DNA from 3 places in the Lysinibacillus sp. CD3-6 genome. Region 1 is predicted to be linked to each of the others. Evidence: a T-box and tRNA genes for the amino acid it is inferred to sense, from the RefSeq annotation. Region 1 holds a T-box; the other regions hold tRNA genes.
What was found. A T-box is a leader RNA that pairs with one kind of tRNA and senses whether it is charged. The one in region 1 lies ahead of metG (methionine--tRNA ligase), so its partner is inferred to be a tRNA-Met.
Positions count from the first base shown of each region.

Region 2: it has a tRNA-Met gene. The T-box ahead of metG (methionine--tRNA ligase) is inferred to sense a tRNA for this amino acid. The anticodon was not compared.
Region 3: it has a tRNA-Met gene. The T-box ahead of metG (methionine--tRNA ligase) is inferred to sense a tRNA for this amino acid. The anticodon was not compared.

Region 1 is NZ_CP085880.1:4,501,875-4,507,338, reverse strand. Features, by position in the region: gene rsgA (ribosome small subunit-dependent GTPase A) at 1-497, shown strand, start outside; gene fosM (FosM family fosfomycin resistance protein) at 582-1,007, shown strand; gene FH508_RS22275 (HAD hydrolase-like protein) at 1,025-1,681, shown strand; T-box leader at 1,749-2,010, shown strand; gene metG (methionine--tRNA ligase) at 2,170-3,807, shown strand; gene FH508_RS22265 (2-isopropylmalate synthase) at 3,908-5,464, opposite strand, start outside.
Region 2 is NZ_CP085880.1:3,766,261-3,770,285, reverse strand. Features, by position in the region: rRNA gene FH508_RS18830 (23S ribosomal RNA) at 1-762, shown strand, start outside; rRNA gene rrf (5S ribosomal RNA) at 866-981, shown strand; tRNA gene FH508_RS18820 (tRNA-Val) at 992-1,067, shown strand; tRNA gene FH508_RS18815 (tRNA-Thr) at 1,071-1,146, shown strand; tRNA gene FH508_RS18810 (tRNA-Lys) at 1,153-1,228, shown strand; tRNA gene FH508_RS18805 (tRNA-Leu) at 1,254-1,338, shown strand; tRNA gene FH508_RS18800 (tRNA-Gly) at 1,387-1,461, shown strand; tRNA gene FH508_RS18795 (tRNA-Leu) at 1,467-1,555, shown strand; tRNA gene FH508_RS18790 (tRNA-Arg) at 1,571-1,647, shown strand; tRNA gene FH508_RS18785 (tRNA-Pro) at 1,657-1,733, shown strand; tRNA gene FH508_RS18780 (tRNA-Ala) at 1,755-1,830, shown strand; tRNA gene FH508_RS18775 (tRNA-Met) at 1,857-1,930, shown strand; tRNA gene FH508_RS18770 (tRNA-Ile) at 1,938-2,014, shown strand; tRNA gene FH508_RS18765 (tRNA-Ser) at 2,027-2,119, shown strand; tRNA gene FH508_RS18760 (tRNA-Met) at 2,173-2,247, shown strand; tRNA gene FH508_RS18755 (tRNA-Asp) at 2,251-2,326, shown strand; tRNA gene FH508_RS18750 (tRNA-Phe) at 2,364-2,439, shown strand; tRNA gene FH508_RS18745 (tRNA-Gly) at 2,445-2,518, shown strand; tRNA gene FH508_RS18740 (tRNA-Ile) at 2,522-2,598, shown strand; tRNA gene FH508_RS18735 (tRNA-Asn) at 2,603-2,679, shown strand; tRNA gene FH508_RS18730 (tRNA-Ser) at 2,693-2,783, shown strand; tRNA gene FH508_RS18725 (tRNA-Glu) at 2,786-2,857, shown strand; gene nadA (quinolinate synthase NadA) at 2,961-4,025, opposite strand, start outside.
Region 3 is NZ_CP085880.1:4,102,501-4,106,525, forward strand. Features, by position in the region: gene FH508_RS20350 (S-layer homology domain-containing protein) at 1-586, opposite strand, end outside; gene FH508_RS20355 (VOC family protein) at 800-1,150, opposite strand; tRNA gene FH508_RS20360 (tRNA-Leu) at 1,496-1,576, opposite strand; tRNA gene FH508_RS20365 (tRNA-Cys) at 1,628-1,701, opposite strand; tRNA gene FH508_RS20370 (tRNA-Gly) at 1,709-1,783, opposite strand; tRNA gene FH508_RS20375 (tRNA-Gln) at 1,789-1,863, opposite strand; tRNA gene FH508_RS20380 (tRNA-His) at 1,868-1,943, opposite strand; tRNA gene FH508_RS20385 (tRNA-His) at 1,980-2,055, opposite strand; tRNA gene FH508_RS20390 (tRNA-Trp) at 2,068-2,141, opposite strand; tRNA gene FH508_RS20395 (tRNA-Tyr) at 2,155-2,238, opposite strand; tRNA gene FH508_RS20400 (tRNA-Thr) at 2,248-2,323, opposite strand; tRNA gene FH508_RS20405 (tRNA-Phe) at 2,334-2,406, opposite strand; tRNA gene FH508_RS20410 (tRNA-Asp) at 2,426-2,501, opposite strand; tRNA gene FH508_RS20415 (tRNA-Met) at 2,508-2,582, opposite strand; tRNA gene FH508_RS20420 (tRNA-Val) at 2,608-2,683, opposite strand; tRNA gene FH508_RS20425 (tRNA-Glu) at 2,704-2,778, opposite strand; tRNA gene FH508_RS20430 (tRNA-Ser) at 2,802-2,893, opposite strand; tRNA gene FH508_RS20435 (tRNA-Asn) at 2,899-2,975, opposite strand; rRNA gene rrf (5S ribosomal RNA) at 2,994-3,109, opposite strand; rRNA gene FH508_RS20445 (23S ribosomal RNA) at 3,226-4,025, opposite strand, start outside.

The DNA of each region.
Region 1 (5,464 bases):
AGACCCTCTTTATAGAAGGAGTGACAGGTGCACTGCTCGGTTCGTCTGGTGCGGGGAAATCCACTTTAATGAATGCATTAAGTGGAGAAGAGCTGATGAAAGTTTCTGGGATTCGTGAGGATGATGCGAAAGGGCGCCATACAACAACACATCGAGAATTAATTGTGTTGCCAAGTGGGGGTTGCTTAATTGATACTCCAGGAATGCGTGAGTTGCAATTATGGGATCAAAGTGAAAGTCTATCCTCAAGTTTTCGCGATATTGAAGAATTCGCAGCTGCATGTCGCTATAGAGATTGTACACATCATATGGAGCCGCACTGTGCTGTGCAACAAGCTATTAGTGATGGAGCACTCGAACAATCACGTTTGCAAAGCTATTTTAAGTTGCAAAAAGAGCTTGCTTTTATTGAACGAAAAACGAATATACAAGCAAAGCTAAATGAGCAACGTAAATGGAAGCAAATTGCGAAAGGTATGAAGAAGGGGAAAAAATAGTTAAAAAGCTTTTAGAGGCAACTTCGCTATTGTGTTGCGAAGTTGCTATCTAATAAGTGAGTTAATCATTTAAGGAGTTGTCCTATGGCGATACAAAATATTAACCATTTTTTATTTTCTGTTTCGAATTTAGAGCAATCAATTGCATTTTATCAAAATATTTTTGATGCAAAGCTACTAGTGAAAGGGAGAAGCACTGCTTATTTTGATTTAAATGGGCTGTGGCTAGCTTTAAATGAGGAAGCTGATATTCCACGCAACGACATACAGCACTCCTATACACATATTGCTTTTTCTATCGATGCTGATGATTTTGAAAAAATCTATGACAAGCTTGTGTATTACAATGTCAATATTTTAGCGGGCAGACAAAGAGATGTGCGGGATAAACAGTCCATTTATTTTACAGATCCAGATGGCCATAAGTTCGAGTTTCATACAGGTACGTTACAGGATCGCCTAGAGTATTATAAAAAGGAAAAAACACATATGGAATTTTTCAATGATTAAAAATTGGGAGTGATAGTATGAAAAAAGCAATTATTTTCGATATGGATGGTACTTTATTTCAAACGAATCTTATATTGGAGCCTGCACTGACAGCAACTTTCGATGTGCTACGCACAAAGGGGTTATGGCAAGGGGACACACCGATTGAACAATATCGTGAAATTATGGGTGTTTCATTGCCTGTTGTATGGGAAACATTATGTCCGATGCATACATTAGAGGTGCGTAAAGCAAGTAATGCGCTATTTCATGACAAGCTTATTGAGCTGATAATAGATGGAAAAGGTGCATTATATCCGAATGCAGAGCAAGCACTTGCGGTGTTAGCGAACGACTATCATTTATACATAGCGAGCAATGGACAGAAGGAGTATTTGCAAGCAATTGTGGATACCTATAAGCTGAATCGTTATATAGAAGGGACATATAGTATTCAATCTATCCCAAGTGGTCATAAATCTGATTTGGTGAAAAGTGTAGTAGAGCAAAATGCCATTCAAGCTGGCGCTGTTGTTGGAGATCGTGCGTCTGATATCCAAGCAGCATTGGATAATCAGCTGTTTTCAATAGGTGTTCGCTTTGATTTTGCTCAAGATGCTGAATTACAAAAGGCACATGTTGTAATAGATAATCTACTGGATATTACAAAGCATCTAACTACTTTTTCTCACTAATGCGAGGTCGATTTAAAGGTTTACATTGCATTTCATAAGGGGAAAGAGTAAAATAGTGCCAAACTATATTAAAGCGTTGAAAAGGAAAAGTAAATTGGACAAGCATTTAATAGAGAGCCTCTGCTGGTGGAAATGAGGTAAATGAACCCTTTTGAAAATGACCTTTGAGCTTCGTACCGAAAGCATGTGTGTGAGTAGATTACGACGAGATGGGCACTCGTTACAACAGCGGCAGTATCTCTTAAATGAATGCAAGACGTACTGATTGAGGCAAATAGTGTGAGCTATTTGTAAATATAGGTGGTAACACGGGTATACTCGTCCTAATCAGTCATGATTAGGGCGTTTTTTTTATCTTCAAAAACAGTGGACAAGGAGAGAAATTCTTTTTGTCTCTAAATGAAGGTAAAGCCGCTGACAGCTGTCTCATTGATTTTCATGCCAGCTTAAAAGATTGAAATTTAATAATTCGAGGGGAGCAACTTAGGATGACAATTGTAATAGGAGGAGCGTGGCCTTATGCCAATGGCTCATTGCATTTAGGGCATATTGCCGCATTATTACCAGGTGATATTTTGGCTAGATATTACCGACAAAAAGGTGACAACGTATTGTATGTTTCAGGTAGTGATTGTAATGGAACCCCAATATCGATTCGAGCTGCACAGGAAAACACGACAACAAGTGCGATTGCAGATCGGTATCATCAGGATTTCACGCAATGTTTTCATGATTTAGGATTTACTTATGATTTATATACGAGAACGGATGCTCAGCATCACCATGAAGCTGTTCAGGCAATATTTCTACAATTGATGGCAAATAACTATTTATACAAAAAGAAAATTGAGCAGGCTTATTGTGAAACAGACAAACAGTTTTTACCTGACCGCTTTGTGGAAGGTACTTGTCCGAATTGCGGGGCAAAGGCACGTGGAGATCAGTGCGATAATTGTTCGAAAATTTTAGATCCACTAGAATTAATCGATAAGCGTTGTAAAATTTGTGGCAATGAGCCTGTTATTCGAGAAACAGAGCATTTTTATTTCACATTTAGTCAATTCCAAGGAAGGCTAGAAACTTATGTAGCTGAGGCAAAGGCGGATAAGCGCTGGCGAGACAATGCAATAGGTTTAACCGAACGCTACTTAGCGGAAGGCGTTCCAGACCGTGCAGTTACGCGAGATTTGCCAAACGGCATTGATGTGCCTGTACCTGGCTTTGAAGGGAAGAAAATTTATGTGTGGATTGAAGCCGTAGCAGGGTATTTAACAGCAAGCATGGAATGGGCAAAACAACATAATATAGCGCTTGAGGAATTATGGAATGAAGAAACAGTCTCCTATTATGTGCATGGCAAAGATAATATTCCGTTCCATACAGTTATTTGGCCAGCGATATTGATGGGGATGGGTGCGAAAGCATTGCCAACACATATTGTCTCCAATGAATATTTAACATTGGAAAAAAGAAAATTATCAACAAGTCAAAATTGGGCTGTTTGGGTGCCATATATTTTAAGCCGCTATGACGCAGATTCTATTCGTTATTTTTTAACTATAAATGCGCCTGAAAATCGTGATACAGATTTTTCGTGGCGAGAATTTATATATAGTCATAATGGAGAATTGCTAGGAGCTTACGGCAATTTTGTTAATCGGACGTTGAAGTTTTTAGAAAAGTCATTTGCTAGTCAAGTACCACAGGTTGATGTAGATGGAACTATAAGAAAACAGACGATACAGTTGTTTAGTGATGTCGGTGTAGCGATTGAAGGGGGACATTTTAAACAAGGATTAGAGGAAATCTTTGCTTATATTCGTGCAGCCAATCGCTATTTTGATGAGCAGCAACCATGGTTACAGGTGAAGGAGAATATAGCAGCCTGTCATCAAACGCTTGCAACGTGTGTCTACATCATTGCAAATTTAGGACAAGTGCTACAACCATTTTTACCGTTCTCTACAGAGAAAATTCGAGACATGTTAGGCATCACAGAATTAATGTGGTATGAGCAAGTGGAGCTACCGAAAAGCATTGGCGAGGTGACACCGCTATTTGAACGACTTGATGTAGCGCTAATTGAAGAAGAATATCAGAAGCTAGTTAATGACAGTCATTCATAATTACACTGTTGATTTTTAGGGGACACCGCGAAATTGTGTGTGTGCCTGACACTAAATAAAAGGCCTTAAGAATATTCTTAAGGCCTTTTATCTTTGTAGATTAGCTCATAACAGGAGTTAAGTTCGCCACAACAATGCTGTTAATTGCATTGATATATGCAAGCGCACTTGCTTTTAAAATATCTGTATCTGCAGCTTTTGCAATATACTTTTCGCCGTCATGCTCAATCGTTATTTTAACTTTTCCTAGCGCTTCTTTACCACGCGATACACTGTTAATATTATACTCTACTAGCTTTACATCAATCTTTACAATTTCAGCGATGGCAGAATACAATGCATCAATTGGGCCCGAACCAACAGCACTTGCTTTCAATACTTCGTCACCTTTGCGAATTTTTACACTAGCAGAAGGGAAGCTTGTGTTGCTGACGACTTGTAAATCTTCAATATCAAAAAATTGCTCGCTATAATGAGTAGCATTGGCATGATTTACGTCATGCTTTTCATAATAACTTTCCACGATAACATATAAGTCATGGTCATAAACTTCTTTTTTCGCATCAGCTAATTTTAGGAAACCATCGAAAATGCCTTCGAATTCCTCAGTAGAAAGATTAGAAAAGCCTAATTTTTCAAGTGCATTTTTTACAGCATGGCGTCCTGAACGAGCTGTTAGGACAAGTTCCATATCATCTAGACCTACATCTTCTGGATGCACGATTTCGTAGGCATCACGAGATTTAAGTAGACCATCTTGGTGAATGCCAGATGAGTGTGCAAATGCATTATCTCCAGTAATAGCTTTGTTTACTTGGACATCCAAGCCCATAAAGCTTGAAACAAGGCGTGAAGTGTTCATAATTTCTCTTGTGTTAATGCGTGTCTCTGCATTGTAAACAGAACTACGTGTTTTGAGTGCCATTACTACTTCTTCAAGTGCTGCATTTCCTGCGCGTTCCCCAATGCCGTTAATTGTACATTCCACTTTATCTGCACCGTTTTTAATAGCTGCAAGTGTGTTAGCTGTTGCCATACCAAGGTCATTGTGACAATGTACACTTAATAAAACACTATCATTTACATTTTTCATGCGGTCGTTCAGCTTATAAATCATAGCCCCAAATTCCTCTGGTTCAGCGAAACCAACAGTGTCAGGCACATTAATCATGGTTGCGCCAGCCTTCATAACAGCCTCTATCGTTTTCCATAGATACTCAAAATCTGAACGTGAAGCATCTTCTGTTGAGTATTGTACTTGTGGTAGCAGCGTTTTGGCATATTTCACAGCATCTACGCCAATTTGTAGTATTTGATCTTTAGATTTACTGAATTTCTTTTCAACATGTATATCAGAAGTGCCAAGCACCATATGAATCATTGGATTTTCTGCATATTTTACTGCGTTATAGACGGAATCAATATCAGCTTTTACAGCGCGTGCTAAAGCTGTAATCATAATGTCATTTGTGTTGCCAACCTTTTGTGCAACAGCTTTTACCGCATCAAAGTCTCCTTGTGAAGAAGCAGGGAAACCAGCTTCGATAATATCGACGCCTAATTTTTTGAGTTGCTGTGCAATCTCTACTTTTTCGTATAAGTTCAGTTTTGCTCCTGGCACTTGCTCTCCATCACGTAAAGTTGTATCAAACACCCA
Region 2 (4,025 bases), 740 kb from region 1:
CGGAGCGCCAGCTTCGAAGGAGGCGTCGGTGGGATACTACCCTGGTTGTATTGAAATTCTAACCCATGCCCCTTAGCGGGGCAGGAGACAGTGTCAGGCGGACAGTTTGACTGGGGCGGTCGCCTCCTAAAAGGTAACGGAGGCGCCCAAAGGTTCCCTCAGAATGGTTGGAAATCATTCGTAGAGTGTAAAGGCACAAGGGAGCTTGACTGCGAGACCTACAAGTCGAGCAGGGTCGAAAGACGGGCTTAGTGATCCGGTGGTTCCGCATGGAAGGGCCATCGCTCAACGGATAAAAGCTACCCCGGGGATAACAGGCTTATCTCCCCCAAGAGTCCACATCGACGGGGAGGTTTGGCACCTCGATGTCGGCTCATCGCATCCTGGGGCTGTAGTCGGTCCCAAGGGTTGGGCTGTTCGCCCATTAAAGCGGTACGCGAGCTGGGTTCAGAACGTCGTGAGACAGTTCGGTCCCTATCCGTCGTGGGCGTAGGAAATTTGAGAGGAGCTGTCCTTAGTACGAGAGGACCGGGATGGACACACCGCTGGTGTACCAGTTGTCTTGCCAAAGGCATCGCTGGGTAGCTATGTGTGGACGGGATAAGTGCTGAAAGCATCTAAGCATGAAGCCCCCCTCAAGATGAGATTTCCCATTACGCAAGTAAGTAAGATCCCTCAAAGACGATGAGGTAGATAGGTTCGAGGTGGAAGTGTGGTGACACATGGAGCTGACGAATACTAATCGATCGAGGACTTAACCAAAAAAGTTTGAAACATTCAATGAACCGTTTATCCAGTTTTGAAAGAACAACACTTTCAATTAAGAGGGTTTCAAGATACGATGTATATTGAAAGCCGAACATAGTCTAGTGATGATGGCAAAGAGGTCACACCCGTTCCCATACCGAACACGGAAGTTAAGCTCTTTAGCGCCGATGGTAGTTGGGGGCTTCCCCCTGTGAGAGTAGGACGTCGCTAGGCATAATACCCAGGAGGATTAGCTCAGCTGGGAGAGCATCTGCCTTACAAGCAGAGGGTCGGCGGTTCGAGCCCGTCATCCTCCACCATATGCCGGTTTAGCTCAGCAGGTAGAGCAACTGACTTGTAATCAGTAGGTCGTGGGTTCGATTCCTATAGCCGGCACCATTTTTTGAGCCATTAGCTCAGTTGGTAGAGCATCTGACTTTTAATCAGAGGGTCGAAGGTTCGAGTCCTTCATGGCTCACCATTTTTATAATTGCCAACAATAATATGCGGGTGTGGCGGAATTGGCAGACGCACTAGACTTAGGATCTAGCGCCGCGAGGCGTGGGGGTTCGACTCCCTTCACCCGCACCATTTATTTTTTAATTTCATAATTGCCAGGATAAATAATCTTATGCACATGCGGAAGTAGTTCAGTGGTAGAACACCACCTTGCCAAGGTGGGGGTCGCGAGTTCGAACCTCGTCTTCCGCTCCAAATGTGCCGGGGTGGCGGAACTGGCAGACGCACAGGACTTAAAATCCTGCGGTAGGTGACTACCGTGCCGGTTCGATTCCGGCCCTCGGCACCATTTTTTTAATAGTAAGCGCCCGTAGCTCAATTGGATAGAGCGTCTGACTACGGATCAGAAGGTTGTGGGTTCGACTCCTGCCGGGCGCGCCAATAAATGAACGGGAAGTAGCTCAGCTTGGTAGAGCACTTGGTTTGGGACCAAGGGGTCGCAGGTTCGAATCCTGTCTTCCCGACCATTTCCTAACACATATAATTATGGGGCCTTAGCTCAGCTGGGAGAGCGCCTGCCTTGCACGCAGGAGGTCAGCGGTTCGATCCCGCTAGGCTCCACCATAATTTATAACCAGTATAAAGATCCTGGCGGTGTAGCTCAGCTGGCTAGAGCATTCGGTTCATACCCGAAAGGTCGTGGGTTCGACTCCCTCCGCCGCCATCTTAAAGGACCTTTAGCTCAGTTGGTTAGAGCAGACGGCTCATAACCGTCCGGTCGCAGGTTCGAGTCCTGCAAGGTCCACCATTTATATACTACGGAGGTATACCCAAGTCTGGCTGAAGGGATCGGTCTTGAAAACCGACAGGCGGGTAACACCGCGCGGGGGTTCGAATCCCTCTACCTCCTCCAGTTTTTATTTAGTAAATGGTGTGCTAACAACTCGATATAATAAATAGTATTTTCGCGGGGTGGAGCAGTGGTAGCTCGTCGGGCTCATAACCCGAAGGTCGTTGGTTCAAATCCGGCCCCCGCAACCAAATGGTCCCGTGGTGTAGCGGTTAACATGCCTGCCTGTCACGCAGGAGATCGCCGGTTCGATCCCGGTCGGGACCGCCATTTTTTAAATAAGTTGATAGCTTAGTAAGAAGTATATGGGTCAGTAGCTCAGTTGGTAGAGCATTAGATTGAAGCTCTAAGTGTCGGCGGTTCGATTCCGTCCTGACCCACCATATACGCGGGTGTAGTTTAATGGTAAAACCTCAGCCTTCCAAGCTGATGTCGTGAGTTCGATTCTCATCACCCGCTCCAAATGGGCCTATAGCTCAGCTGGTTAGAGCGCACGCCTGATAAGCGTGAGGTCGATGGTTCGAGTCCATTTAGGCCCACCATTATTCCGAAGTAGCTCAGTTGGTAGTAGCACCTGACTGTTAATCAGGTTGTCGCAGGTTCGAGTCCTGCCTTCGGAGCCATTTTTTAATTTGTGGGGAAGTACTCAAGAGGCTGAAGAGGCGCCCCTGCTAAGGGTGTAGGTCGGGTAACCGGCGCGAGGGTTCAAATCCCTCCTTCTCCGCCATTGGCCCCTTGGTCAAGCGGTTAAGACACCGCCCTTTCACGGCGGTAACACGGGTTCGAATCCCGTAGGGGTCATACTAAAGCACAGTCGATGTGAACAAATACATCGACTGTGCTTTTTTTATTAGGAGAAATAGGAAAAATCGTCTACCAATAAATAGGTAGACGATTTTTTCGCTTATGCACGTGATAGCATTCTTTCAAGTGAGCTACGAGCTTCCTTTGCCGTTGACGCATCTACTTGGATACGGTTATGGGGCTTGCCCTGAACAATGCTCTCAAGTGACCACAGTAAATGTGGAAGGTCAATGCGATTCATTGTAAGACAAGGGCAAAAGTTTTCGTTTAAAGAAATAATATGTTTATCAGGATGTTGTTGAATAATTCGGTTTACTAAATTCATTTCTGTGCCAATTGCCCACGCTGATCCGCTTGAAGCATTATTAATCGTATCAAGGATATATTTTGTAGAGCCTGCATCATCTGCAGCTGCGACAACTTCACGGCTACATTCAGGATGAACGATAATACGCATATTTGGATGTGATTGACGAACCATTGCTGTATGTTGCACTGTAAAGCCTTCATGTACCGAACAGTGTCCTTTCCACAATATTACTTGAATATTTTCTGGCGATTGATCTGTTTCAAGCGTATTCGTATGTGGATTCCATACGGCCATATTTTCGAGTGGCACACCTAAGTCGAACGCTGTATTTCTTCCTAAATGCTGATCTGGTAAAAATAATATACGCTGTTTTTGTGTAAATGCCCATTTTACCATTTCTTTAGCATTAGAAGAGGTTACACAAGCACCGCCGTGACGTCCAGTAAATGCTTTAATCGCGGCAGTAGAATTAACATATGTTAACGGCAAAATTGTATTGCCGAAAAGTTGCTGTAGAATTGGCCAAGCTTGTTCAGTTTGATAAATATCTGCCATATCAGCCATCGAACACCCTGCACGCATATCAGGTAGGTAGACATGTTGCTTCTCCATAGTAAGCATATCGGCTGTCTCTGCCATAAAATGCACACCACAAAAAACGATATGCTCGGCTTCTTTATTAGCAGCGGATATTTGAGCAAGCTGTAAGGAATCCCCTGTAGCATCAGCAAATTGTATTACTTCATCTTTTTGATAGTGATGGCCAGGTATAAAGAGTGTCTTACCTAGCTTCTTTTTTATAGTTCGAATACGAGATTCCATTTCGATTGTTGATAATGTTCGATAATGCTCAGG
Region 3 (4,025 bases), 400 kb from region 1:
GGGTCATGGCACGTGCAACAAATGCTGAAAAATGCGCACGTGTTAACGGCAATTTTGGTTTAAATGAACCATCCTGATAACCGCTCGTAATATTATTATTCGCTACCGCTAATATTTCTTTATAGCCTGGCGTCTTCTCTGTAACGTCTGTAAAATAATAAGGGCTCGCTCCCTTTAATTTAAATGCACGTTGCAAAACCACAGCCATATCTGCTCTCGTCAGCGTCCCATTCGGATTAAATTTTTTCGTTGCCTCAAATATCCCCGCATTTTGGGTAGCAGCGATTTCTTTATAATAGATATGTGAAGTCGGCACATCTTGATACTTTGGATTTTTAACATTCGTCGTTTTCAACCCTACCGCACGAGTTAACATGACAGCTACCTGTGCCCTAGTTACATAGTCATTTGGTTTGAAAGTGCCATTAGGATAACCTTTAATAATCCCCCGCTCAACTAAGTAATCTATTTCGGTACTTAACGTATTGTCAGATGACACATCTTTAAAACTAGCTGCGTATACGGGCTGAATCTGTAATAACCCAAAAATCATAACTACAATTAAGATCCTACTTATTTTCTTCATGCTATTCCCCCTATATTTACTCCCATCCTTGTTATCCTATTCATCAAGTAAAATAAATATTAACTAAAAAGATATTTTTAATAGTTTTCTTGCAATTAACACTAATCATTCCATACCCGTTTCAAAATACGCTTACACTTCTAATAGACTTCATAACTCTTGTAAAATAAAAAACCCCCTGCAACTTTGCAGAGGCGTTAAAGCTTATTCATTTTACTTATTTTGAATTAAACCAAAACCTAGTCCAGTAGGGTCTACTAAATAGGCAAGAAAAAAATCATTAAATTCCATTTTTTCTCGGACAATAGTAGCCCCATTCTCCATAGCTTTCGCAATAGAGTCATCAATCGAATCTACTTCAATTTGCACACGTACTCCATGTGGATAATCGCTTGGACCTTTACCAATTCCACCGTCAATACCATTTTGCTCGCTGGCACCTGTTGTGACAGCCCAGTAATCCCAACGAGGCTCCGCAATTTCCCATGCAAAAACTTTAGAATAAAAATTCGCTGCTTTTTCAGGATCTTGACTATTTAGTTCAAACCCTATTACTCGACCCAATTCATCTCCCCCTTTTTTCACTTGTAAAAATTAAAGAAAAATAGATGAAAGTACCTGCTAAACAAATAAGCACGATAGCAACTATTTTTTAACCATTGCATAATCGCTAAATATATTTGTAAAGGCATCTAGAAATAAAAAAATAGCTGCTAAGAGTAGTAAAAATGATAATAGTTTATTTTTCATAAGTATTACCTCCAAACCTAACATCTAAAAATATAATAATTCTGAATATACAAACTTTATTATATCAAATACCTATTACTTTGCGCTTGTAATCTGCCATTATTTAAAAACAAAAAAGACCTCAACAAAGTTGTTGAAGTCTTTTAAATTCACTTTGGATACCGGTGGTCGGGGTCGAACCGACACTCCAAAGGAACACGATTTTGAGTCGTGCGCGTCTGCCAATTCCGCCACACCGGCATAATACTTTAGAGATAAAAAAAATCGGAGTATCCGATTAAGAAAAAAATATGGAGGCGGCAACCGGATTTGAACCGGTGATAAAGGTGTTGCAGACCTGTGCCTTACCACTTGGCTATGCCGCCATATTATTGGAGCGGAAGACGAGGTTCGAACTCGCGACCCCCACCTTGGCAAGGTGGTGTTCTACCACTGAACTACTTCCGCATAAATGGCTGGGGTACCTGGATTCGAACCAGGGCATGACGGAATCAAAATCCGTTGCCTTACCGCTTGGCTATACCCCAACAATGGGGCGACTGATGGGAATCGAACCCACGAATGCCGGAACCACAATCCGGTGCGTTAACCACTTCGCCACAATCGCCATTGCTTTATAGTTTTAATTTTAATTTTATATTAATGGGGCGACTGATGGGAATCGAACCCACGAATGCCGGAACCACAATCCGGTGCGTTAACCACTTCGCCACAACCGCCATAAAATTAATTGGCAGGGGCAGTAGGAATCGAACCCACACCAAAGGTTTTGGAGACCTCTATTCTACCGTTGAACTATGCCCCTATTAAATAAAAACTGGTGGAGGGGGACGGATTCGAACCGCCGAACCCTAAGGAGCGGATTTACAGTCCGCCGCGTTTAGCCACTTCGCTACCCCTCCGGGAAAACATGGTGCCGGCTATAGGAATCGAACCCACGACCTACTGATTACAAGTCAGTTGCTCTACCTGCTGAGCTAAACCGGCAAAAAAACGATGGGTCAGGACGGAATCGAACCGCCGACACTTAGAGCTTCAATCTAATGCTCTACCAACTGAGCTACTGACCCATATTTATTATTTAAAAAATGGCGGTCCCGACCGGGATCGAACCGGCGATCTCCTGCGTGACAGGCAGGCATGTTAACCGCTACACCACGGGACCTTTATTTGGTTGCGGAGACAGGATTTGAACCTGTGACCTTCGGGTTATGAGCCCGACGAGCTACCACTGCTCCACCCCGCGACAATACTAATTTAATTTTATAAAATGGTGGAGGATGACGGGCTCGAACCGCCGACCCTCTGCTTGTAAGGCAGATGCTCTCCCAGCTGAGCTAATCCTCCATCTGGGTATTCGTTATAAATGGTGACCCCTACGGGATTCGAACCCGTGTTACCGCCGTGAAAGGGCGGTGTCTTAACCGCTTGACCAAGGGGCCTTACTAATTGGAATCGTAAGTGCTGGCGGAGAGTAAGGGATTTGAACCCTTGAGACAGTGTTAACCGCCTACACGATTTCCAATCGTGCTCCTTCGGCCACTCGGACAACTCTCCAAGAATGGCTCCGAAGGCAGGACTCGAACCTGCGACAACCTGATTAACAGTCAGGTGCTACTACCAACTGAGCTACTTCGGAATGATTTTATTATGTATAGCCTAGCGACGTCCTACTCTCACAGGGGGAAGCCCCCAACTACCATCGGCGCTAAAGAGCTTAACTTCCGTGTTCGGTATGGGAACGGGTGTGACCTCTTTGCCATCATCACTAGACTATTTGAAAGACATTACCTATTATAACATATAGTATTATAATTACAAGTATCTAAGAAATACTTTTTTATTCTTTCAAAACTGGATAAACGGTTCATTGAATGTTACAAACTTTTTTGGTTAAGTCCTCGATCGATTAGTATTCGTCAGCTCCATGTGTCACCACACTTCCACCTCGAACCTATCTACCTCATCGTCTTTGAGGGATCTTACTTACTTGCGTAATGGGAAATCTCATCTTGAGGGGGGCTTCATGCTTAGATGCTTTCAGCACTTATCCCGTCCACACATAGCTACCCAGCGATGCCTTTGGCAAGACAACTGGTACACCAGCGGTGTGTCCATCCCGGTCCTCTCGTACTAAGGACAGCTCCTCTCAAATTTCCTACGCCCACGACGGATAGGGACCGAACTGTCTCACGACGTTCTGAACCCAGCTCGCGTACCGCTTTAATGGGCGAACAGCCCAACCCTTGGGACCGACTACAGCCCCAGGATGCGATGAGCCGACATCGAGGTGCCAAACCTCCCCGTCGATGTGGACTCTTGGGGGAGATAAGCCTGTTATCCCCGGGGTAGCTTTTATCCGTTGAGCGATGGCCCTTCCATGCGGAACCACCGGATCACTAAGCCCGTCTTTCGACCCTGCTCGACTTGTAGGTCTCGCAGTCAAGCTCCCTTGTGCCTTTACACTCTACGAATGATTTCCAACCATTCTGAGGGAACCTTTGGGCGCCTCCGTTACCTTTTAGGAGGCGACCGCCCCAGTCAAACTGTCCGCCTGACACTGTCTCCTGCCCCGCTAAGGGGCATGGGTTAGAATTTCAATACAACCAGGGTAGTATCCCACCGACGCCTCCTTCGAAGCTGGCGCTCCGAGATCTCTGGCTCCTACCTATCCTGTACAAGTTGTACC